DNA from 3 places in the Geobacillus sp. BK01 genome. Region 2 is predicted to be linked to each of the others. Evidence: riboswitches for the same ligand, from Rfam matches in the RefSeq annotation. Region 2 holds a riboswitch; each other region holds the start of a gene.
What was found. Region 2 has a riboswitch for thiamine pyrophosphate ahead of thiC (phosphomethylpyrimidine synthase ThiC). Riboswitches for the same ligand answer to the same signal wherever they lie in the genome.

Region 1: it holds a riboswitch for thiamine pyrophosphate, as region 2 does, so the genes downstream of both, ACTVDO_RS14820 (LuxE/PaaK family acyltransferase) here and thiC (phosphomethylpyrimidine synthase ThiC) in region 2, are expected to answer to the same signal.
Region 3: it holds a riboswitch for thiamine pyrophosphate, as region 2 does, so the genes downstream of both, tenA (thiaminase II) here and thiC (phosphomethylpyrimidine synthase ThiC) in region 2, are expected to answer to the same signal.

Annotation. Positions count from the first base shown of each region.
Region 1 is NZ_JBQPTH010000020.1:36,601-44,089, reverse strand. Features, by position in the region: gene ACTVDO_RS14825 (tetratricopeptide repeat protein) at 1-1,253, shown strand, start outside; TPP riboswitch at 1,490-1,598, shown strand; gene ACTVDO_RS14820 (LuxE/PaaK family acyltransferase) at 1,668-2,753, shown strand; gene ACTVDO_RS14815 (acyl-CoA reductase) at 2,750-4,201, shown strand; gene ACTVDO_RS14810 (ABC transporter ATP-binding protein) at 4,216-4,962, shown strand; gene ACTVDO_RS14805 (ABC transporter permease) at 4,959-5,714, shown strand; gene ACTVDO_RS14800 (ABC transporter substrate-binding protein) at 5,711-6,742, shown strand; gene ACTVDO_RS14795 (3-oxoacyl-ACP reductase) at 6,755-7,489, shown strand, end outside.
Region 2 is NZ_JBQPTH010000011.1:47,181-54,669, forward strand. Features, by position in the region: gene ACTVDO_RS12095 (methyl-accepting chemotaxis protein) at 65-1,318, shown strand; TPP riboswitch at 1,447-1,560, shown strand; gene thiC (phosphomethylpyrimidine synthase ThiC) at 1,712-3,400, shown strand; gene ACTVDO_RS12105 (aminotransferase class I/II-fold pyridoxal phosphate-dependent enzyme) at 3,769-4,944, shown strand; gene ACTVDO_RS12110 (thiamine pyrophosphate-dependent enzyme) at 4,941-6,581, shown strand; gene ACTVDO_RS12115 (aldehyde dehydrogenase family protein) at 6,732-7,489, shown strand, end outside.
Region 3 is NZ_JBQPTH010000003.1:268,942-276,430, forward strand. Features, by position in the region: gene ACTVDO_RS05475 (thiazole synthase) at 1-2, opposite strand, end outside; gene thiS (sulfur carrier protein ThiS) at 4-207, opposite strand; gene thiO (glycine oxidase ThiO) at 204-1,343, opposite strand; gene tenI (thiazole tautomerase TenI) at 1,345-1,950, opposite strand; gene ACTVDO_RS05495 (energy-coupling factor transporter transmembrane component T family protein) at 1,967-2,749, opposite strand; gene ACTVDO_RS05500 (ABC transporter ATP-binding protein) at 2,746-4,200, opposite strand; gene ACTVDO_RS05505 (ECF transporter S component) at 4,213-4,803, opposite strand; gene tenA (thiaminase II) at 4,836-5,519, opposite strand; TPP riboswitch at 5,627-5,734, opposite strand; gene ACTVDO_RS05515 (class I SAM-dependent rRNA methyltransferase) at 5,882-7,066, shown strand; gene ACTVDO_RS05520 (MFS transporter) at 7,090-7,489, opposite strand, start outside.

The DNA of each region.
Region 1 (7,489 bases), on a different contig from region 2:
TAAACGGTGATGATCCATTTTCTAGCGTCGATGAACAGCTCGTGCTGCAGCTTTGCGAGCGGGCGCCGCACGTGCCGATTCACTTTTTGTTGCCGCCGGGTGACGGGATGATCGATGAACAGGAAGCGGCACGGATCGCCCAAGACATCGAGGCGCATATTCGCACCATCGTGCCGGAGGCGAACGTGATCGTCTATTCGCCGCACGCGCCAAGCCGCAGGCAGCAACAGGAGCTTGTCGGCTTGCTTGGTGAGGTGCGTCAGCATCGGTCTTCCGTTCGCCGGGAAGAAGCGATATTGGCGACAATTCGCCGGTTCATTGCCCATTTGTTCCGACAGCGGGCTGAGGCGGAAAGCCGGCTGGCGGAATCGGTCGTCTGGAAAAAAGAAATGGCCGCCAAGCTGAATGGGGCGATCCACCAACTCGGCGATCAGCAAGAGGAGAAAACCGCGAAAATCGTAAAAGCGTTCCGCGCTGTTTTGGAAGAGACGCGGACGGCCGTGGCAGCGGCGATTCCGGATATATTGCGCAAAGCGACCGACTTTGTGCGGGAAGACAGTGACTTTTCCCGCCTTCACCTCGAGCTGAATGACAGCGTGAACGAACAGCTTCGCGCTTATGTCGATGAAGAGGTGCTGCCGAATTTGCATCGCGCCATGAACGATTGGATTGCCGCGACAGAAGAGGAATTCCATGAATGCCAGGCGTTTTTGCATGAAATGAGTGAAGGGTTTAACGCTATGTTCGGTGAGGAGCGGCTTGCGCTCGAGTGCGATTTCCGCATTTTGACCGATTGGCGGCGCGATATTGACCGGCTCGCAGGCGGCACGCAAATTGACAAGTTGAACGTTTTCCTCCGCCGCACGCCGGGGCAGCTGCTCCTGAAGGGGGCGGGCAAACTGCTTGGCGCCTTCGCGCAAAATAAGGCGATGTTGGCGCAAAAGTATAAACAGTTTATCCAAACGCAAGATTATGCCGATGTGGCGGAAACGGTTATCGGGCAGTTGTTGCTGCCGTTTGAATGGTTTGCGAAATCGCTCGAACGCGACATTGCCCAATTTTTCCAGCCGCCGTTGGCAGTGTTAACGGAAACGTTGGAGCGGTTGGAGCTTGAAATTGCCGCCCAGGAAGGGGAATTGAAGCAGATGCGCACGAATCCGGAAGCGTATCGCGACCCGCTTGTCCTTTTCGGCATCCGTCTACGCCAATGCGAACAGCTGGCACAGGCCGCCTCCACCGCGGTTCAAGTATAAGGAAGGAAGGTGTCCTAACTAACGGGACACCTTCTCTATATAGGCGTAATGACTGACGGAAAACGGAAGAACACAACTTTTTGAAGACAGCCCCTTCTATAGGCTGTGGTTCACTCCGTCACCGCCTCCATCTGCCGCGGCTTGGCCGGATGTTTGCGCGCACAGATGGAGGATGCTTCCATCGCTTTTTTCTTGCATTCTTTTTTTTTAGAGAGTAGACTTTGATTGTAAAAAGATCATACACTTACGGGAGCTTGTGGAATCAGGCTGAGAGTACGGCTAATCCGCCGTTGACCGTTGAACCTGTTGGATAATGCCAGCGCAGGGAAAGGAAGCATTTTGAAGCACTTTGCCGCGCGCAAAGTGCTTTTTTGCGAGAGTGGAATGGGGATAGAGCAGAAAGGGTTGGAAAATATGACACAACAAGAAATCGTCGAATGTTTGCTTTCGTTTATCAATAAGGAAACGTCCTCGGAAGATGAGTTTAACGAGTATGCCTTGCAGCTATTTGCCTATCAATACGAAAACAATCTTCCGTATCGTACATATTGCAGGCAAAAAGGAAAAACGGCAAGAACGGTGAAAACGTGGCGGGACATTCCCGCTGTGCCGATCAATGCGTTTAAAGAATTGACGCTAAGCTGCACGCCTCCTGAGCAGGCTGAACGTGTGTTTATGACGAGCGGAACGACAAAAGGAGTTCGGGGAAAACATTATCATCCGACACTGAAGGTGTACGATCAGTCCATGATCGTCAATTTTCAAAAGCGGTTCATGAAAGGGCGCGATAAAATCAAGATGGGGATTCTGTTTCCGGCGGAAGAGGATATGCCGAATTCTTCGCTCGCCCATTATTTAGCGCTCGCTATTAACGTGTTTGGCACGGAAGACAGCCAATATTTTGTCAACCGCGGCGGTCTGGATATGGACCGGCTTCTTGCCGGACTGGAGCAGGCGGAACAATCGGGTGAGCCGTACGCCCTTTTAGGGGCTTCGTTTAGCTTCGTTCATTTGTTTGAAGAGCTCGCCAAACGAGGAAAAACGTTCCGTTTGCCGGACGGGAGCCGAATTCTTGATACAGGCGGCTTTAAAAACCAGTCGCGGGAAATGGGCCTCGATGAGTTTTATGACGCGCTGTCCGCTTATCTTGGCGTCCCGCGCCGCGCGTGCATCAACATGTACGGCATGACAGAGCTTAGCACACAATTTTACGATAACGGAAATGAGACAGTTCCGTCGGTGAAATCGGGGCCGCATTGGATTCGCACGAGAGTGATTCATCCGTTGACCGGGGAGGAGATGCCAAAAGGAGAACGCGGCGTCCTCGTTCATTGCGACCTCGGCAACTTCAACTCGGTAACGACGATTTTGACGGAAGATATGGGCGTGGAAACGGACGACGGCTTCCGATTGTTCGGTCGGGTGCAAGGGGCGGAAGCGAAAGGTTGTTCGATCGCAGTCGAGGAATTCATCCGCGCGGCGAAGGGGATGTCCGAATGAGAGAATATGCCGGTTATCTTCCTGACATCGGGGATGAACCGATCGAAACGCGTGTTTTAACGTTTAAAAAAAACGGGGAAACGGTCGAGGTGGAAGTTCCCCTTTTAACGGTGGGACAGCTGAACAAAGTGGCAGAAAAAGTGAAACAAGCCAGCGCCCGGGTTCTTCCATCGTTTTCGGTGATGGAGATGGTTGAGTTGCTTGACCGGGCGGTTGAACAGCTGCTTGATCGCCGCCATCCCGTTCGGCAAAAGGCGGAACGCGTGCTGCCGATTGTCACCGGTTATGATGCGGAAATGGTTCGGCTTGGGCTGACCTCGTATTTCAAAACGTTCCGCAAACCGCAATTGCAACGGTTTCTTGTGGAGGACTTCGAAAACCCCCTGCTTCTCGACGGCTTTCAACCGCGGGCCAAAGGCGGCTTTTCCAAAGCGGTCGGCCCGGAGTTGATCGTCCATATTTGGGCGGGGAACGTGCCGGCGCTGCCGTTATGGAGCTTGATTTCCGGGCTGTTGGTGAAAGCGGGGAACATCGGGAAAGTATCGAGCGCTGAGCCGCTTTTTGCCGGCTGGTTTGCCCGTTTAGTAGTAGAAATCGAGCCGAAATTGGCGGACTGCCTGGCCGTCGTTTGGTGGAAAGGCGGAGACGCCGAGCGGGAGCGCGCTATGTTTCAGCAAGCGGATGTAGTCGTCGGCTATGGGAGCAATGCATCGCTGCAAGACATGCAAAGCCGCATTCCGGTGACAACCCGTTTTTTGCCGTTTGGCCATAAAATTAGTTTTGGCATTGTTTCCCGCTCCTGTCTTGATGCAAGAAAGGCGTGGCAGACCGCTCACCAAGCGGCGTTCGATATTGTGCGCTACGACCAGCAAGGGTGTTATTCGCCGCATCTGTTTTATGTGCAAAAAGGTGGAAGTGTCTCGCCAAAAGAGTTTGCCCGCTACGTCGCCCACGAGCTGAACTGTTTTGCGAAACGGTTTCCGCGCCGCCCCCTTTCTCTTGAGGAAATGGCCGCACAAGCGGCTTGGCGGCAGCACGAAGAACTGAGCGCGTTGGCGGACAATGAGAAGGAAGTGCTCGGAAACGAAGCGGGAGATTGGGCCGTCGTGTATGAGCCGGAACACCGGGAGTTTGCTGTGAGCTGCCTGAATCGGGTTGTGAAAATCGTTGCCTTTGATGATATTTTACAAATCATTTCAGAAATCGCCCCGTATCGGCGGTTTTTGCAGACGGTGGGAGTGGCCGCTTCGCCAAAAGAGCTGTTCGAATGGGCGAAGTGGTTAGGAAAAGCGGGCGCCACACGCATTACAGCGCTTGGGTATATGACTTCTCCTGAAGCGGGCTGGCACCATGATGGGCGCTTTAATTTGCGCGACCTCGTGCAAATGGTCGATATTGAATCAGCGGCTGAAGCGTATGCGGAACAGTTCGCTCCTTATGTCGATTAAGGAGGAAAATGGGAATGAGTTTTTTGCAGCTAGACCGGGTCACGTACCGGTACCAAAGTTCGAAACCGGTCGTTGACGGGGTCAGTTGGACGATCCGTGAAGGAGAGTTTCATTGTCTTGTCGGAAAAAGCGGCTGCGGCAAGACGACGTTATTAAAGCTTGCCGCCGGTCTTTTACGGCCTGATGAAGGGAGCATTTATTTACAAGGTCAAAAAGTGACGCAGCCTTCCCCTTCCATCGGCTACGTGTTTCAAACGCCGACCTTGCTCGAATGGAAGCGGGTCATTGATAACGTTCTGTTGCCGATCTCACTCAAACGAAAACCGACGAAGGAAGATTACGAGTTGGCGCACGATTTGCTTGAACGGATGGGCTTACGGTCCCATCGTGATCACTACCCGGCGCAGCTGTCCGGCGGGCAGCAAAGCCGGGTGGCGATCGCCAGAGCTTTGATTCAAAAGCCGGCGCTTTTGTTTTTTGATGAGCCGTTTGCGGCGTTGGATGCCATCACACGGGAAGAGCTGCAAGATGACTTGTTGACGCTTTGCCGGCTGCACAACACAAGCGTCTTGTTTATTACCCACGATATTGCCGAAGCTGTGTATTTAGCCGACCGCATCGCTGTCATGGCCGATGGCGGCATCATCTATTCGCTCGATGTCAACCTTCCGAAGCCGCGAGCGTTGGAAATGCGTTATGAGCCGAGGTTTAACGAGCTCTGTTTCCAAGTGCGGCAGGCGATGGAGGGGGCGAAGCGGTGAACAACTTTCGCGTGTATTCCGTCGCCTTATTCGTTTTGCTTCTTCTCGTTTGGGAGCTGGCCGCCAAACAAATGTCGCCGCTTGTTTTGCCGGCGCCTTCGGTCGTTGCCGCAACGCTTTTGGACGGAGTTAAGACCGGCTATTTTTGGCCGCACATCGTTCGGACAAGCTTGGAAGTGCTGCTTGGGCTTAGTGTAGGAAGCGGCCTTGGTCTTGTCGTCGGCATTCTCATGGGTGAAATGGAATGGTTGCGCAAACTGTTCTTCCCGTATGTCGTCGCCAGCCAAGCCGTGCCGAAACTCGCTCTAGCACCGTTATTTATTCTTTGGTTTGGGTTCGGCATGACATCGAAAGTGGTCATTACGGCTTTGATCTGCTTTTTCCCTTTGCTTGAAAATACGGTGACGGCGATTCAATATACTGATCGGAACAAACTGGAATTGTTTCGTGTGTTAGGCGCGACACGTTGGCAAACGCTCATTCATTTAAAACTTCCCGCCGGGTTGCCGAGCATTTTTGCCGGGTTTCGCGTTGCCGTTGTATTGGCGGTTGTCGGCGCGGTTGTCGGCGAATTTATCGGCGCCAGCGAAGGGCTCGGTGCGATGATTATCGCTTCCCAAGGGATGATGGATACCCCGCTTATGTTTTCTGTTTTGCTTTTATTAACGATGTTAGGGGCTGTGCTTTACCAGATGGTTCATTTCCTTGAAAAGCGATTGTTAAAACCATATAAAAAGGAGACCGGAAAATGAAAAGGAAAACGTTAGTGGCTGTATGGCTGCTGGTGGTTGCTGTTTTTTTGGCGGCCTGTGGTGCAGCCGGGCGGAATGATCAAACGGGCGGAACGGCGGGAAAAGCGAAAAAAGACAAAACAGAATCGCTGCGTGTCGCCCTTTGGAGCCAGCCGATAACTGAGCAGACGAACTTGCTCGTGGAAAAAGAAAAAGGCTTTTTTAAAGAAAAAGGGTTGAACATAACGCTCATCCCCGGCGCCGGCGGCGGCGATGCGATCAAAAACATTCTTTCTGGACAAGCCGATATCGCTTTTACGGATCCGGGTTCGCTCTTCTTTGCCCTGGACAAAGGGGCGAAGTTAAAAGTCATTTACAATATTTATCCGCAAAACGTTTTCAACGTCGTCTCGCTAAAAGACAAACAGATTACGAAACCGGAAGACTTAAAAGGAAAGAAAATTGGCGTGTACAGCTTGGCGAGCGGAACGCGGCAAAATTTATTAGTGTTGTTGCATCAAGCCGGGCTTTCGGAACGTGATGTGACTATTGTCGAGACCGGTTTATTAAACTTTGCCCCGCTTATGCAAGGGCAAGTGGACGCGACAGCGGCGACCGATACCGGGCTTGTTATGGCGAAAGAAAAAGGGCTCGGGGACGTCAACGTAATGGAAGTGAAAGACTATTTAAATATCCCGAGCGATGTCTTTGTCGTAACCGAGAAGACGTATAACGAGAAGAAAGAGTTGCTGCAAATGTTTTTGGAAGCGTATCGGAACAGCGCCCAATGGATGATCGACCATCCGGAAGAAGCGGCTTCGCTGGCCACAAAGTACGCCATCGATGGCAAGGATGAGCAGCGCAATTTGCAAATCATCAAGCTGCGAAATGGGTCGAGCGTGTCGCCGTTGACGGAAGAAAAAGGGTTGGGGGCGCTTGATGTCAACGTGCTGCAGCAAGCCGCGGACACGTACAAAACGTTAGGCTTAGTGAAAAATGATCTTAACATGGCGGAAGTCGTCGCCGACGATTTGCTGCCGCAACAGTAACGGAGGATCAAAATGGGAATGTTTTCAGGGAAAGTCATTGTTGTGACCGGTGCGAGCCGGGGCATCGGTGCGGCCATCGCCCGCGCTTTTGCCCGTGAACAAGGAACGGTGATTGTCAACTATTTGCAAAATAAGCAGGCGGCGGAACAAGTGGCCGCCGCCTGCGTCGAACTCGGCGGCGATGCCTGGGCTGTTCAGGCCGATGTCACTTCGGAATCGTCCGTCAAGCAGTTGATTGAGCAAGTGGTGATGGAGACAGGAAAAATCGATGTCGTTGTCAATAATGCGTTCGCGCCGTACGTATTCGACCCAGATGAACGCAAACTGGCGTGGGAGCTCGGGTGGAAAGACTATCAGGCGCAAATCGACGGAGCGCTGCGCTCGACCCATTATATGTGCCAGGCGGTGATACCCATAATGAAACAGCAGGGCGGCGGGAGCATGATTAACATCGTCACAGATTTAGTCGCCCGCCCGGTCATCCCGTACCATGACTACACAACAGCGAAAGCGGCGCTCGTTGGCTACAGCCGCAACTTAGCCGCGGAGCTTGGGCCGTTTGGCATCCGCGTCAATTGTGTCGCTCCCGGTTTGGTTTACCCGACTGACGCCAGCCGACGGACGAAGGAAGAAGTGAAAGAAATGCTGATTGCCCAGACGCCGCTGCGGCGGATCGCTGCCCCCGAAGATGTGGCCGGGCCGGTTCTCTTTTTGGCGTCGGACTGGAGCCGCTTTATGACCGGACAA
Region 2 (7,489 bases):
AATATGTCAATGCTATAGTAATAGTGAAAAACTTTTTGACAATAGAAAAAAGGAGGAGAAAGGGTTGTCGTTAAGCGCTTATATCATTCGCACGATGTTCGTCGTCATCCCCGGCACGGCGGCGATCGGCCTTGCGATATGCTTGGCTAATGGCATTCGCGGGGCGGCGTTTTGGTGGACGCTTGCCGCCACCTTGTTGTTCGGGGCGGTGGTTGGCTTAGTTTCATCAACGCTCAACTACCGGCGGTTTGTCGCGCCGATCGCTATCATCAATGAACATGTAAGCAAAATGACAGAGGGGGACTTGAAGACGCGCGTGCCGCTGGACAGCGTGCAGCAGCTGCGGCCGATCGCGGCTGCGTTCAACCGTATGGCCGATGCATGGCAGGAAGTGATGGGCCGCGTGCAGCACCATGCCGAAGAGGTGGCGCAAGTGTCCGGCCAGTTGGCCGCTGTCGCTGAGCAGACGACAAAAGCGACAGAACAAATTGCGGCCGCGATGGAAACGATGGCCTCGCACGCCGAGGAGCAGGCAAAGGCCGCCCGCGGTACGGCGATGGCTATCAATGACATTTCGAAAACATTGGACGAAGTTGCCCTTCACACGAAAGAAGTGTCGCACAACGCCCGGGAAACAGCGGCCAAAGCGCAGGACGGCAAACAGTCTGTGACGCAAATGTCTGAGCAAATGCAGTTCATTTACGACCATGTTCAATCGCTCGGCCAGGTCGTCCAAAGGCTCGGGGAGCGCTCGAATGAGATTGGGCAAATCACGGAAGCGATCACGGGCATCGCGTCACAGACGAACTTGCTGGCGCTAAATGCGGCGATCGAAGCGGCGCGCGCCGGCGAACAAGGAAAAGGGTTCGCCGTCGTCGCCGGCGAAGTGCGAAAACTGGCCGAACAGTCGGCGCGCTCGGCGCAGCAAATCTCCAAGCTGATCGGTCACATTCAAGAGGAAACGAAGCGGGCGATCGCGTCGGCTGAGCGGGTCGTCGCTGAAGTGGCGCAAGGGCTTGACGCCGTCGCCGCTGCCGGCCAGTCGTTCGCCGAGATTCGCGCGGCCGTCGATCAAGTGAGCGAACAAATTGGACAAGCATCGTCTGCGATTGAACAAATGACGGGCCGCGCCCGCCAAGTGGATGACGCACTCCAACAGATGACCAATATCGTTGAACAGTCAGCGGCCGGCGCTGCGAACGTATCGGCATCCACTCAGGAGCAAATGGCTTCCGTCGAGGAAATCGCCTCTTCCTCGGCAGCGCTCGGCCGGATGGCGGACGAGATGCGGACGATGCTCAAGCAATTTTCGGTGTGAGGCGGGAAAAAGCGAGTTTGCCAAGGAAAGAAGGCTTGATGCGCCAGCTGTCATATGGAATAAAATGGTTTGCATACGTGCCTGTTATGCAGTAAAATGAAAGGAAAGTCAGTCATCATTGTTATACGCTCATCTGCTAGGGGAGTCCGGGAGCCGGGCTGAGAAAAGAACGCGATGAAGTTCTTTGACCCTTTGAACCTGATCTGGGTCATGCCAGCGTAGGGAAGCAGGCAGCGGGAACAAATGGACGCACAGGCTGTTCATTTGGCCTTTTTGCCTTGATCGGGTTCCGTTTTGCGGAACCCGTTTTTGCGTAAATAGCCCCTGTTTTTGCCTCTCTTTTCGTTGGTGCGGCTGCAGATCCCAAACAAAATGTTTAAGGAGGAAAGCCGCATGGAAAACATTCGCTCGTTCATGTCATTTCCAGCCAGCCGCAAAGTGTACATCGAAGGATCACGGCCTGATGTGCGCGTGCCGATGAGAGAGATCGCCTTGTCGCCGACGAAAACGCCGCAAGGGACGGTGGAAAACGAATCGGTGCGCGTCTATGACACAACCGGTCCATACACTGATCCCGATTTTGAGCCGGACGTAGAAAAAGGATTGCCGCTTCTTCGCCGCAACTGGATTTTTGAGCGCGGCGATGTCGAAGAAGTGAAGCCATTAGCAGCCGCCGGTGTCCGCCCGCTGCCGTTCGTGCGCCGTCCGCTGCGGGCAAAATCGGGGAAAACAGTGACGCAAATGCATTACGCCAAACAGGGGATCATCACTCCGGAGATGGAGTTTGTTGCGATTCGCGAACAACTTGATCCGGAAATCGTTCGCCAGGAAGTGGCGGCCGGCCGGGCGATCATTCCGGCGAACATTAATCACCCTGAGAGTGAGCCGATGATCATCGGCCGCCGTTTTCATGTGAAAATTAACGCCAATATCGGCAACTCGGCCGTTTCTTCCTCGATTGAAGATGAAGTGGAAAAGCTGCTTTGGGCGGTGCGCTGGGGCGCCGATACGGTCATGGATTTGTCGACCGGCAAGCACATTCATGAGACGCGCGAGTACATCATCCGCAATTCGCCGGTGCCGATTGGAACCGTGCCGATTTACCAGGCGCTTGAGAAAGTAGGCGGCGTGCCGGAGAAGTTAACGTGGGACGTGTATCGCGAGACGTTGATTGAACAGGCCGAACAAGGGGTCGACTATATGACGATCCACGCCGGTGTGCGGCTTCGTTACATTCCGCTCACCGCCAACCGGACGACCGGCATCGTCTCGCGCGGCGGCTCGATCATCGCCCAATGGTGTTTGGCCCACCATGAAGAAAACTTTTTGTATACGCATTTTGAAGACATTTGCGAAATTTTGAAACAATACGATGTTGCGATTTCCCTTGGCGACGGCTTGCGCCCAGGCTCCATTGCCGATGCGAATGACGAAGCGCAGTTTGCCGAACTGGAGACGCTCGGCGAGCTGACGAAAATCGCCTGGGAGCATGATGTGCAAGTGATGATCGAAGGGCCGGGGCATATCCCAATGCAGAAAATTCGTGAAAATGTCGAGCGGGAACAGGAAATTTGCCATGGGGCGCCGTTTTATACGTTAGGGCCGCTTGTCACCGATATCGCACCGGGATACGACCACATCACGTCAGCGATTGGTGCCGCGATCATCGGTGCTTACGGGACGGCGATGCTTTGCTATGTGACGCCGAAAGAACATTTAGGGCTGCCAAATAAAGAGGATGTACGCGCCGGAGTCGTGGCGTATAAAATCGCCGCCCATGCGGCTGATCTGGCGAAAGGGCATCCGGCCGCCCAGCAGCGCGACGATGCGCTCTCGAAAGCGCGCTTTGAGTTTCGCTGGAACGACCAGTTCAACTTGTCGCTTGATCCGGAACGGGCCCGCGAGTACCATGATGAAACGTTGCCGGCCGAGGCGGCGAAAACAGCTCATTTTTGTTCGATGTGCGGGCCGAAGTTTTGCTCAATGAACATTTCGCACGAGCTGCAGCGGAAAATCAAAGAGGAAGGGATGAAAGAAAAGGCCGCCGAATTTGTGCGCGGCGGTTCATCGCTATATCAGTAAGAAATGGGCGGCATCACATGCAAGCTGGGCGCCCGCCGGCGCCCGGCTTTTTGAAACTGACGGATGCGCCTTCGCTTTCCGGAAGGCGAAAGACCGGATTGCGGTGAGCCGCACGCACTTCATCCCATTCGATCCTGGTATGCGGGTTGCGGTTTGGCGTTCAGGCAAGCCGGGGCGTATGGACTCGTTCCGCCGCTACTATTCTAATTCTTTCACATTGATAATAAAATATTTTACAAGAAGAGAAATCGCGTTTCCGTTCAACTGTTTTCACCGGTTAGACTCGTTCCCGGGCTTTAGCCGCGATCCGCCTCGTTGCTTGTCCGCCCCGCGCCGCAAATGATAAAGCCGAAAGGGGAGAGGCCGCGATGAAGACGGCTTCCGATCTTGTAAAAGGAATGCCGCCGTATTTGTTTTCCGCTTTGGAGCGAAAAAAAGCGGAGCTTGTCCAGAAAGGAATCGATGTGATCGATCTGGGCATCGGCGCGCCGGATTTGCCGCCGCCGCCATTTGTGATTGACGCTCTGAAACGCGAGCTTGATGACCCGCGCAACTACACGTATTCTCCGTATGCAGGCTGCCGCGAATACCGCGAGGCGGTTGCCGCTTTTTATAAGCAACAGTATGGCGTCGAGCTGGATCCGGATACGGAAGTGCTCGCTTTGATCGGCTCGAAAGAAGGGATTGTCCATTTATTGCAGGCGCTCATCGATCCGGGCGATGCGGTGCTGATTCCGAATCCGGGCTACCCGGTGTACCGCACCGCCGTCCATCTCGCCCGCGGGACGCCGCTTGAATTGCCGCTTGATGCCGCTCATGACTACGCACCACAATTTTCCGCTGTTGATCCGTCCACTTACGATCGCATCAATATCATGCTGCTAAACTATCCAAGCAATCCGACAGCTTCTATGGCGACGGTTGATGTATTCGCTGAGGCGGTGGCGCTGGCGAATAAGCACCAGTTTCTCATCGCCCACGATTCCGCGTATTCGCTGCTGACGTTTGGCGATGCCCGGGCTCCGAGCGTGCTGCAAGTTGACGGCGCGAAAGACGTGGCCGTCGAGTTTGGCTCTTTGTCCAAAAGCTATAACATGGCGGGCTGCCGCATCGGCTATATCGTCGGCAACCGGGATGTCATCCGGGCGCTGGCGGTCCTAAAAGGAAACATCGATACGTGCCAGTTTTTAGCGGTGCAAAAAGCGGCGGCCGCTGCGCTGCGGGGCGGAATTGAAGCGGCGAAAGAGAACAGCCGCATCTATGAGGAACGGATGAAGGCGATGACGGCGGCGCTTTGGAAAATGGGCGTGCCCGTCCGGCCGCCGCAGGCGACGTTTTTCTTGTGGGTGCCGACAGCGGTCGGCTGCTCCGCCGCCGAGTTTGCCGCCCGGCTGCTTGATGAAGCCGGGGTGATCGTGACGCCGGGGACGGCGTTTGGCTCGGGCGGGGAAGGGTATGTCCGCGTTTCGCTCGCCGCCCCGCTTGAGCGGCTGCTTGAAGCGGCGCAGCGCTGGGCGGCGATCGATTGGGAGGGACGGTCATGACAAAACGGGTGATGCGCGGTCTTTCTGTCCCGCGGGCGATGATCGAATGTTTCAAGCAAGAAGGCATTTCCCACTTATTTTGTGTGCCGGGGGAAAGTTATTTGCCGCTGTTGGATGCGTTATATGACGAGCCAACGCTCCGGCTCATCTCCGCCCGCCATGAAGGCGGGGCGGTGTTTATGGCCGAAGCGTATGCGAAAGCATCCGGCAAGCCGGGAGTGGTGCTGGCGACGCGCGCGGTCGGCGCCGCCAACTTGGCGATTGGCGTCCATACGGCGCGCCAAGATTCGACGCCGCTCGTCGTCTTTTTGGGGCAGGTGCACCGCCGGTTTCGCGGCCGCGAAGGGTTTCAAGAAGTTGAATTGGATGAATGGTTCCGGCCGCTCGCAAAGTGGGCGGTTGAAATCGATGATCCGGAGCGCGTGCCGGAGTTGGTGCAGCGGGCGTTTCGGGTGGCGAAAACAGGCCGTCCCGGGCCGGTCGTCGTTTCGATCCCGGAAGATGTATTTACAGAAACCGTTGCGGAGGCGGTGTTGATGGCGATGGACGCGCCGCGCCCGGCCCCGGCTGAGGAGAAGCTGCGGCAGATAGAAGCGGCGCTTGCCGCCGCCCGTCGGCCGCTCATTGTCGCCGGCGGCGGCGTCAAACGAGCCCGCGCCGAGCAACCGTTGCGCCTCGTGGCGGAACAATATTCCCTCCCAGTCGCTGCGGCGTTCCGCCGCCATGACGTGTTTCCGCACGACCATCCACTTTATGTCGGCCATCTTGGCCTCGGGGCGCCGGCGGCGGTGGTCGAAACGGCAAGGAGCGCTGATCTTCTTTTAGCGGTCGGCACGCGGTTGTCGGAAGTGACGACGCAAGATTTCACGTGGCCGTTGCCGCATCAGACGCTTATTCATATCGATATAGACGGGGAAGCGCTTGGCAAAGTGTTCCCGGCGGATATCGCCGTTATGGCGGATGCCCGCGAGGCTTTGCTTGCGCTGCTCGGACGGAACATCGCCCCGTCATGGAGCGAATGGGCCGCTGCCCGCCGACGTGCCTATGAGGCGACCGCGATGTTGCCGCAGCCGCCGCGAAATATACAAGAAGCGGTCATCGCCGTGCTGCAGGCCGAGCTGCCGGATGATGGCGTCATCACGAATGACGCCGGCAACTTTGTCGGCTGGCTGCATACCTTTTTCCCGTTCCGTGACCGGCACGTGTATATCGGGCCGACATCCGGGGCGATGGGGTACGGGCTGCCGGCTGCCATCGGTGCCAAGCTCGCTGAGCCAAAACGGGTGGTCGTTTCCTTATCAGGCGATGGCGGGTTTTTAATGACAGCGGCTGAGCTCGAGACCGCTTCCCGCTACGGCATTCCTGTCATTAGTCTCGTCTTTAACAACCGGATGTATGGAACGATTCGCATGCACCAGGAGCTGCACTTTCCGCGGCGGGTGATTGCGAGCGAGCTGGGCGAGGTGTCGTTTGCCAAGTTGGCGACGGCGTTGGGCGCTGACGGCGTCACGGTGAAGACGGGCGACGAATTTGCGGCCGCTTTTAAACAGGCGCTGACAGCAGTGAAGCCGACGGTGATTGAAATCATGACGGAGCCGGAACAGCTGTCCGTGGCGATGCGGCTGCCCGCTCCGTAATAGCGAGAATAGCGAGGTGCCCAAAGGAGGCATGCGCATTTCCATATGCGGTGAGAGCCCGGCTGGATGGCAACAGCTTGGTGCGGCGCCGGTGAAAAAGGAGATTGCCGCCGGCAGTCGAACTGGAATAAAGTGCAAAGGAGGATGACGATGAAAGCATGGAACTTTATTGATGGTGAATGGAAAGCGGCTTCAAGCGGCCAACGGGCGTCGGTAATCAACCCGGCGAACGGAGAGGTGATTGGCGAAGCGGCGTTGTCGACCGCCGCTGATATCGACGCGGCTGTCAAGGCGGCAAAAGCGGCGCAAAAGCAATGGGCGCTCGTGCCGGCTCCGAAGCGCGCGGAAGTGTTATACCGGGTCGGGAGCTTGCTAAAGGAGCGGAAAGAACAATTGGCCCGGCTGTTGACGATGGAAATGGGCAAAGTGATTGAGGAAGCGCGCGGCGAAGTGCAGGAAGGCATCGATATGGCGTTTTACATGGCGGGGGAAGGGCGGCGGTTGTTTGGCGATACGACGCCGTCTGAGTTGAAAGACAAGTTTGCGATGAGCGTCCGCGTGCCGGTGGGGGTTGTCGGCATCATTACCCCTTGGAACTTCCCGATCGCCATCGCGACGTGGAAGTCGTTTCCTGCGATCGTCGCCGGCAATGCGGTCGTTTGGAAGCCGGCGCTTGAAACTCCGTTTATGGCGCGCGAACTGGCTGCGATTTTCGCTGAAGCAGGACTTCCTCGTGGAGTGTTCAATGTCGTTCACGGCGACGGGCCAACGGCAGGCGGTGCGCTTGTTGAGCATCCGGACGTGCCGGTCATTTCGTTTACCGGTTCGAATGACGTCGGCCGGCAAATCGCCGAGAAGTGTGGGCGCTTGCTGAAAAAAGTGTCGCTGGAAATGGGCGGGAAAAACGC
Region 3 (7,489 bases), on a different contig from region 2:
ATCTCAACCGCCTCCTACAAAATGAACGATTTCGACGCGATCGCCATCGGCAAGCGCCGTTTTTGCATATTCATGCTTCTGAATAATGCGAACATTGACTTCCACAATGGCGAGCTTGTTGTCAAGCCGGAAATGAGAAAGCAACTCGCTGACCGTTTTGACTTCATCGGGCACCGTGACGGTCTCCCCGTTGATGATTAATGTCATTCGATCCCCACCTTTTTTTCTGTATGGCGTGTCAACGAAAACGGCAACAAATCAATTCCCGGGTCTTTCCGCTCGACTAAATCAGCCATCAACCGCCCGGTCATCGCACTGAGCAAGATCCCGTTTCGGTAATGGCCGGCGGCAACGAACAGGCCGGCCCGGTCCGGATGTTCGCCGATATATGGCAAGCCATCTTTCGTTTGCGGCCTGATGCCGCTCCATGCCCTCAACCATTCCGCCTGTTTAACGTCAGGAAGCAAACAGGAAGCGCGGTGAAGCAAATTCATCACCCCGTCGGCCGACACACGCCGGTCGTATGTACCGGGAGTGGACGTCGCGCCAATCAGCAACCGGTTGCCCCGCTTTGGTACGATGTAGCAGCCGCTTTTCGCGAACACGGTCGCCTGCAGCAACGGAGCCGCCGTCCGCACCATGACGCACTCCCCTTTGACCGGATACACGGGAAGGGAAAGCCCAAGCCCGGCGCCAAATCGCGCCGTCCAAGCACCCGAAGCGATGACGACTGCCGCAGCCGCAAACGTTCCGTTCGCTGTTTCCACGATATGGCCGCCGGCGCCCGACCGGATGCCCAACACTTCCGTATGCTCATACAAATGGGCGCCGGCGGAGGAAGCGGCTGAAGCAAGAGCGGCGGCCAAATCCGGAGCGCTCACTTGTCCGTCGCCCCCGATGTACATAGCGCCGGCAATCGCTTCCGTTGCGAGATGCGGCTCGAGCTCAAGCGCTTCCTGTTTCGTCAACCAGCGCACCGGCTGATCTGTCGCCCGCCAAAATTCGTAATGACGGCGCAGCTCTTCTGTTTCTTCCTCTGTTGTCGCCACTTTCAGCATTCCTTTTTCGACAAGTCCAATGTCAATACCGGTTCTCTCCCGCAATTCTTCGGCAAGCACCGGCATGAGCGACCGGCTTTTTAACGCCAGCGGCACGAGCGGACTCGGCTCGGAAAATTCCGATTGCGCGCCAAGCATGCCGGCTGCTGCGCTTGACGCTTCACCGGCCATCGCTGCTTTTTCCAAAATCGCAACGCGATGCTGCCGTTTGGCGAGCTCGAAGGCCACTGCCGTCCCGATCACCCCGCCGCCGACAACTGCGACGTCATAATGATGCGCAGTCACGTTATCCCCTCCCTTTGACAATTTCATTGAGCCGTTTCGCCTCACCGACCGGATCGGCTGCGAAAAAAACGGCCGATAACACCGCCACTCCCGCTGCACCGGCTTCTAGCACTTGACGGACATTGCCGGCATGGATGCCGCCGATGGCAATGACGGGAATATGTACAGCGGCGGCCATTTCCTTCAGCAAGTCCACGCCGCGCGGCAGCAACCCGGGCTTGCTGGCGGTTGGGAAAATATGGCCAAATAAACAAAAGTGGGCACCGTCCTTTTCCGCTTTCTTCGCCTCTTCGAGCCCATGCACCGAGCAGCCGACTGTCAAATTGGAGAACGAGCGGCGGACGGCGCGTACCGGCAGGCTATGGTAAGCGAGCTGCACCCCGTTGACGCCGTAGACGGCCGCGACATCGACCCGGTCATTGACAATGATTTTTTGCGGCGGCACCCCGGCGCGAAGAAGTGCGGTGACAAATTCAGCAACCTCGCGCGCCGTTTTCTCCTTTTCCCGAATATGAATAGCATCGGCGTACGGATGAATGTGCCGACAAATGGCGGCGAACTCGTCGGCCGTCTGCCGGCCGGTCGAAATGAAGTGAAGAGTTCCCATCACGATCCCTTTCTTTCTACCGTACATCGTTGATTGAAATATACGGATACTGGATGCCGGCATAATAGGCAGCAAAGGACAAGACGGCAAACAAACCGACAAACAGAACATCGTATTTGCCAAACCCGATTTCATAATAAAACGTGCGCGGGCCGCTGCCGGAAAACTGTTTTGCCTCCATGGCCACCGCGATGCGTTGGGCGCGGCGGATGCTTTGCGCCAAAAGCGGAATGGCGTAGCGCTTCACTTTGCTAAGTCCGCCGCGGCTTGGCACGCCGCGCACCTTCAAAGCATAGCGCACGGTTTGAAACTCCTCCATCATCATCGGCAGCAAACGGACGGCCGCCAAAAAACTGTACGCATACTTCGGTTTCAACTTCAGTTGCTGCATAAGGGAATAAAACAGATGTACCGGCCGAGTCGTCAAGGAAAAAATTAATCCCAACAGCCCAAGTGCCAAGGCGCGAAACCCGAGATGCACGCCGCGCCAAAAACTTTCCGCTGTCACATGAATGAGACCCCAACGGAACCATGTTGTCGTCCCTTCGCCAAACATCATCATCGAGGAGGCGGTGGAAACAAAGATCAGAAAAAACGGCAAAAACAACGAGACAAGCATCTTAACCGGATACCCGGTACCAAAGCAAAACAAAATGAAAAGGGCAAACGACAAATTGATCAGCACGTTCGGATTATGAACGAACAACACCGCAAAAAAGAGCATGACGAGCACAATGAGCTTCAAACTCGGGTTCGCCTCATAAAGCCATGTCTCACGGCGCTGAATGTTCCAATTCATCGCCATGTCCCCCCTTCAGCCAGCACGGGCTTCAAAACGGCGAGCCGCTCATCGCGAACAAGCGCGCCATCCTCAATCGTCCACCGTCTCGTCGCGAAACGGCGGACGATTTGTTCGTCATGAGTGACCATGATGATCGCCGCTCCTTGCTCGCGATACGATTCAAGCATCGCCAGCAGCGCGAATGTGTTTTTCGCATCTTGTCCAAATGTCGGCTCATCAAGCAAAAAAAGACGTTGACCGGCGACGATCGAGGCAGCTACACTCAACCGGCGCTTTTGGCCGACCGACAGCTGATACGGATGCACCTCTTCCTTTCCGTCAAGGGCAAACGCGCTGAGCAGGCGGGTGACCGTCTCATTGATTTCCTCTTCAGGCCGCCCCTCAAGGCGCAACGAATACGCCAGTTCATCGCGCACAGAATGAGTGACAAACTGAAACTCCGGGTTTTGAAACACAAACGCAATATGGCGGTAGAGCGGCTGCCGGCGCTGAATGTCTTCCCCCAACAATGTATATTCGCCTTCTGTGCGAATCAGTTGCATCAACCCATGCAAAAGCGAGCTTTTGCCCGCGCCGTTCCGGCCGGTGACGGCAACCCATTCTCCCTCCCGCACAGTAGCTTCCGGGACGTTGATTTTTACCTCCCGACCGCGAAAACCGCGAAAATTGCGGAGGCAAAGGAGGTCCTTCCCCTCTTGCCGCTTTGGCCGCTGGACTCTTCGATCGTATTCGTCCCAAATGCCCGGATGCCAAATGCCCTCGGCGTGAATGACATCTTTATATTCAGAAAATACGTTCTTGGCCTTGCCATCAGCCATAATCCGTCCGTCGCGGCCGAGCAATACAATCCGATCAACAAAGTCTAAGACATGATCGATTTTATGTTCGACGATGACGACTGTTTTATCGCGACCCACCTTTTTGACGGTTTGCCATACCGCTTTTGTCCCTTCTTCATCAAGCAGTGCGGTCGGCTCATCCAAAAACAAAACATCTGGCTCAAGCGCGAGCACGGAGGCGAGCGCCAACCGCTGCTTCATCCCGCCGGAAAGTGTATGAATATCGGTGTGCGGTTCGATCGCCAACCCGACTTGATCCAACAGCGCACGGATACGGCCGGGCATCTCTTGACGCGGCACGCGTCTATTTTCGAGGGCAAACGCGATTTCCTCATCGGCATACGGCATGCAAAACTGTGCATCCGGATCTTGAAACACATACCCCCACTGTTTCGGTCGCTCAAGGCGCCCGGCTTTCATCGGCACGTCGATCGAACGCGGAATCAAGCCGGCCATCACTTGCAAAAGCGTCGACTTACCGCAGCCAGACGGACCGAGGAGAAGTACTTTCTCCCCAGCGGCGATCGACAGCGACAAGTCGCGAAACAATAAGTCGTTGTGCCCGGGAAATTTCAAGCGCAACTGTTCAATCACAATGGCTTGCTTCATCGCTTTTTCCCCTTATCGGTTCAGCGCATCGTAGTCCTCTTTGGAAGCCGGCCGCCACATTTGCGTCACCCCTGTTTTCTCAAGCGCCTTGGCCAACGAAACGGCGAACACGCCGGAAATGAGAACGGCGCCGACAAAGCGCGCCAACAAAAAGAGCGCCATGTTCCACGGGGCGAGGGCCTCGATATATCCTTTGTAAAAATCCATGATCAGCGAACCGACTGTCGCTCCGATAGCACTGAGCGACACGACAAGCACATCAAACCGTCGATAGCGGAATGCGGCAAACACCAACTCGGCAAACAACCCCTGAATGACACCATAAATGAGCACTTCAAGCCCCCATTGCGACCCCATGACCAGTTCGCCGGACGAAGCTGCAATTTCAGCGAGCAGTGCCACTCCCGGCTTGCGGATGAGCAAATAGGCGAGCGATGAGGCGATAAACCACATTCCGTATATCAATTGGTCGGCGTGAAACCCGAATACTTTCACCACTTCATACAACGGTCCCCACACTTTATAAATGACGCCAAACACAACAGCAATCACAATCGTCGTTAAAATATCGGCCAGCTTCAAGCCTTTCGATGTTTTTTCCAAGAAAACCCCCCCTTTTTAGTGTCGACGCCGTTTTACCGGCTCTCCACCAGCCCGGCGGACGGCCATCGCTCCAATTCATACGCCATCTCCCAAAACTTGTACTCATAGTCGCTGCTGATCAAAAAATGCTGTTCCATCCGACGCCGATCTTCCTCGGTTACAGCGGCGGCAATGGCGTCAAGCCGGTCGATCTGCTCCTTAACAAGCGAGCGAAACCAATCGGAGCTATATGTACTGATCCATTTTTCATAAATCGGATCGTTCGGCCGGCACGTTTTCAGCCGCTCGCCGATTTCGTAATACAGCCAATAGCACGGCAAAATCGCGGCAATGACATCACCCAAATGCCCTTCATACGCCGCCCGATACATATGCGATGTATACGCATAAGCCGTCGGCGCCGGCATGAACGCGGCCCGCTCCTCTTCGGTGATGCCAAGCAGTTCGGCAAACGTTTCGTGAAGCGATAATTCCGCTTCGCATGTGCTTTGGGCATGGTGCGCCAGCCGAGCCGTCGTCGCCAAATCCGGCGATTTCGCCGCCCCGATCGCCTGCACACGGGCAAAATGGCGCAAATAATACGCATCTTGCATGACATAATAACGGAATTTCGCACGATCCAACGTTCCTTCGCCAAGCTCTTTGACAAACGGATGATGAAAGCTTGCCTGCCAGATCGGATCAGCTGCCTGGCGCACCCGCTTTGCAAACGACATTTGTCTCCCCCTTTTCCACAAAATAAAAACGCCGCTTCCTTTACCAAGCAACGTAAAGAAAGCGGCGTGAGCCTACAATTTCGCAAGGCAGAATCATGATCCGCCTATGTGCAGCTCCTCCACTTCCCTACGCTGGTATTACCCAGATCAGGTGCTAAGGGTCTCAAAGGCACACTTTGATCTCAGCCTTTCTAAAGGCCCCCCTAGTGGATGTTCTATCATGATGCCATTTTCCTGTTTATCTTTATCATATCACGACGGCGGCGATTGTCAACCTTTTTTTTCCGTCCGACGTTGCACCGCGCTCCGCGATTCGCTATGATTAAAACGCAACAATTGACTATCGGATGGGAGTGGAACGAATGGCAAAAGTCATGTTAAAACGGCAGCGGAAAAAACGGCTCGAACAAGGCCATCCGTGGATTTTCCAAAGCGAAGTCGACCGCATCGAAGGCGACGTCAAGCCGGGCGACTTCGTCGATGTCTATAACCATCAAGGCTATTGGCTGGCGAAAGGATACATTAACCCGGCCTCGCAAATCATCGTGCGCGTGCTGACGCAAAATCCCGAGGATGAACTCGATGAGCGCTTTTTTATTAGGCGCATCCGCCAAGCGTGGGCGTACCGCGAACGGATGATTCCGGGCGTCCGCTCATGTCGCGCCGTCTACGGCGAAGCCGACTTTCTTCCGGGGCTCATCGTCGATAAATATGAGGACGTGCTTGTAGTACAAATTTTGTCGCTTGGGATGGAAAAACGCAGAGATTGGATTTTGCACGGCTTGCTTGACGTGTTCTCACCAAGAGCCGTTTATTTGCGCAATGATGTATACGTCCGCGAACTGGAGGGGCTCGAACAAGAAAAAGGCTTTTGGTACGGAGAAGCGGAAACCGAAGTCGAAATCGAGGAAAACGGTGTCAAATATATTGTTGATATTGAAGGCGGTCAAAAAACCGGCTTTTTCTTCGATCAGCGGCAAAACCGCGCTGCTCTGCGCCCGCTTATCGGCCCGGAGACGACGGTGCTTGACTGTTTCACCCATACCGGCTCCTTTATGTTAAACGCCTGTCTGTACGGGGCAAAGCACGTCACCGCCGTCGACATTTCCGAACATGCGATTGAAACAGCAAAACGAAACGCCGCCTTAAACGGGTTTACAAATGTGGAATTTGTCGTCGCCAATGCGTTTGACTATTTACGCGAAGCGGTGCGGGCTGGCAAACAGTGGGATGTCGTCATCATCGACCCGCCGGCGTTCGCCAAATCGGCCCACGCGGTATCAAAGGCGCTGCGCGGCTATAAGGACATCAATTTAAACGGGCTGAAGCTTGTCAAAGACGGCGGCTTTTTCGTCACATCGAGCTGCTCATATCACGTTCGCCCCCATCGATTTCAAGAAATGGTCGCCGACGCGGCGTTTGACGCCAAAAAAGTGCTGCGCGAAGTGTACTGGAACGGCGCCGGCTATGACCACCCGAAACTGCTCGCTGCCGATGAAGGCGACTATTTAAAATTCGCCATTTATGAAGTGCATTCCCGACGTTAAGGAAAAACGCTTAAGGACGAGCCTTAAGCGTTTCTTTCTTGCCCCGGGCGGAGCGGCTGTTCTTTGCGCACCACGCTCAAATAAACGAGCATGGAAACAAGCACCGAACCGGCGGACGCTAAATAAATGCTCGGGTAGCCAAACCAATGGCTAACTTGACCAAAGACGATCGCTCCGATGCCAACTCCCAAGTCAAAAAACGAGAAAAACGTTGCGTTCGCCATTCCTTTCCGGTGAACAGGCGCCCGCTCGACCGACCATGCCTGCAACCCCGGCTGCACCATGCCGAACCCAAATCCGTACAGCACTGCTGCAGTCAACAACGCCCACTCCCCTGGCAGCCAGGCGAGCATCAGCATCGCAAGCAAAATAAGCCCCGCCCCCGGGAGAAAGACAGCCCGATGCCCTTTCCGGTCATACAGT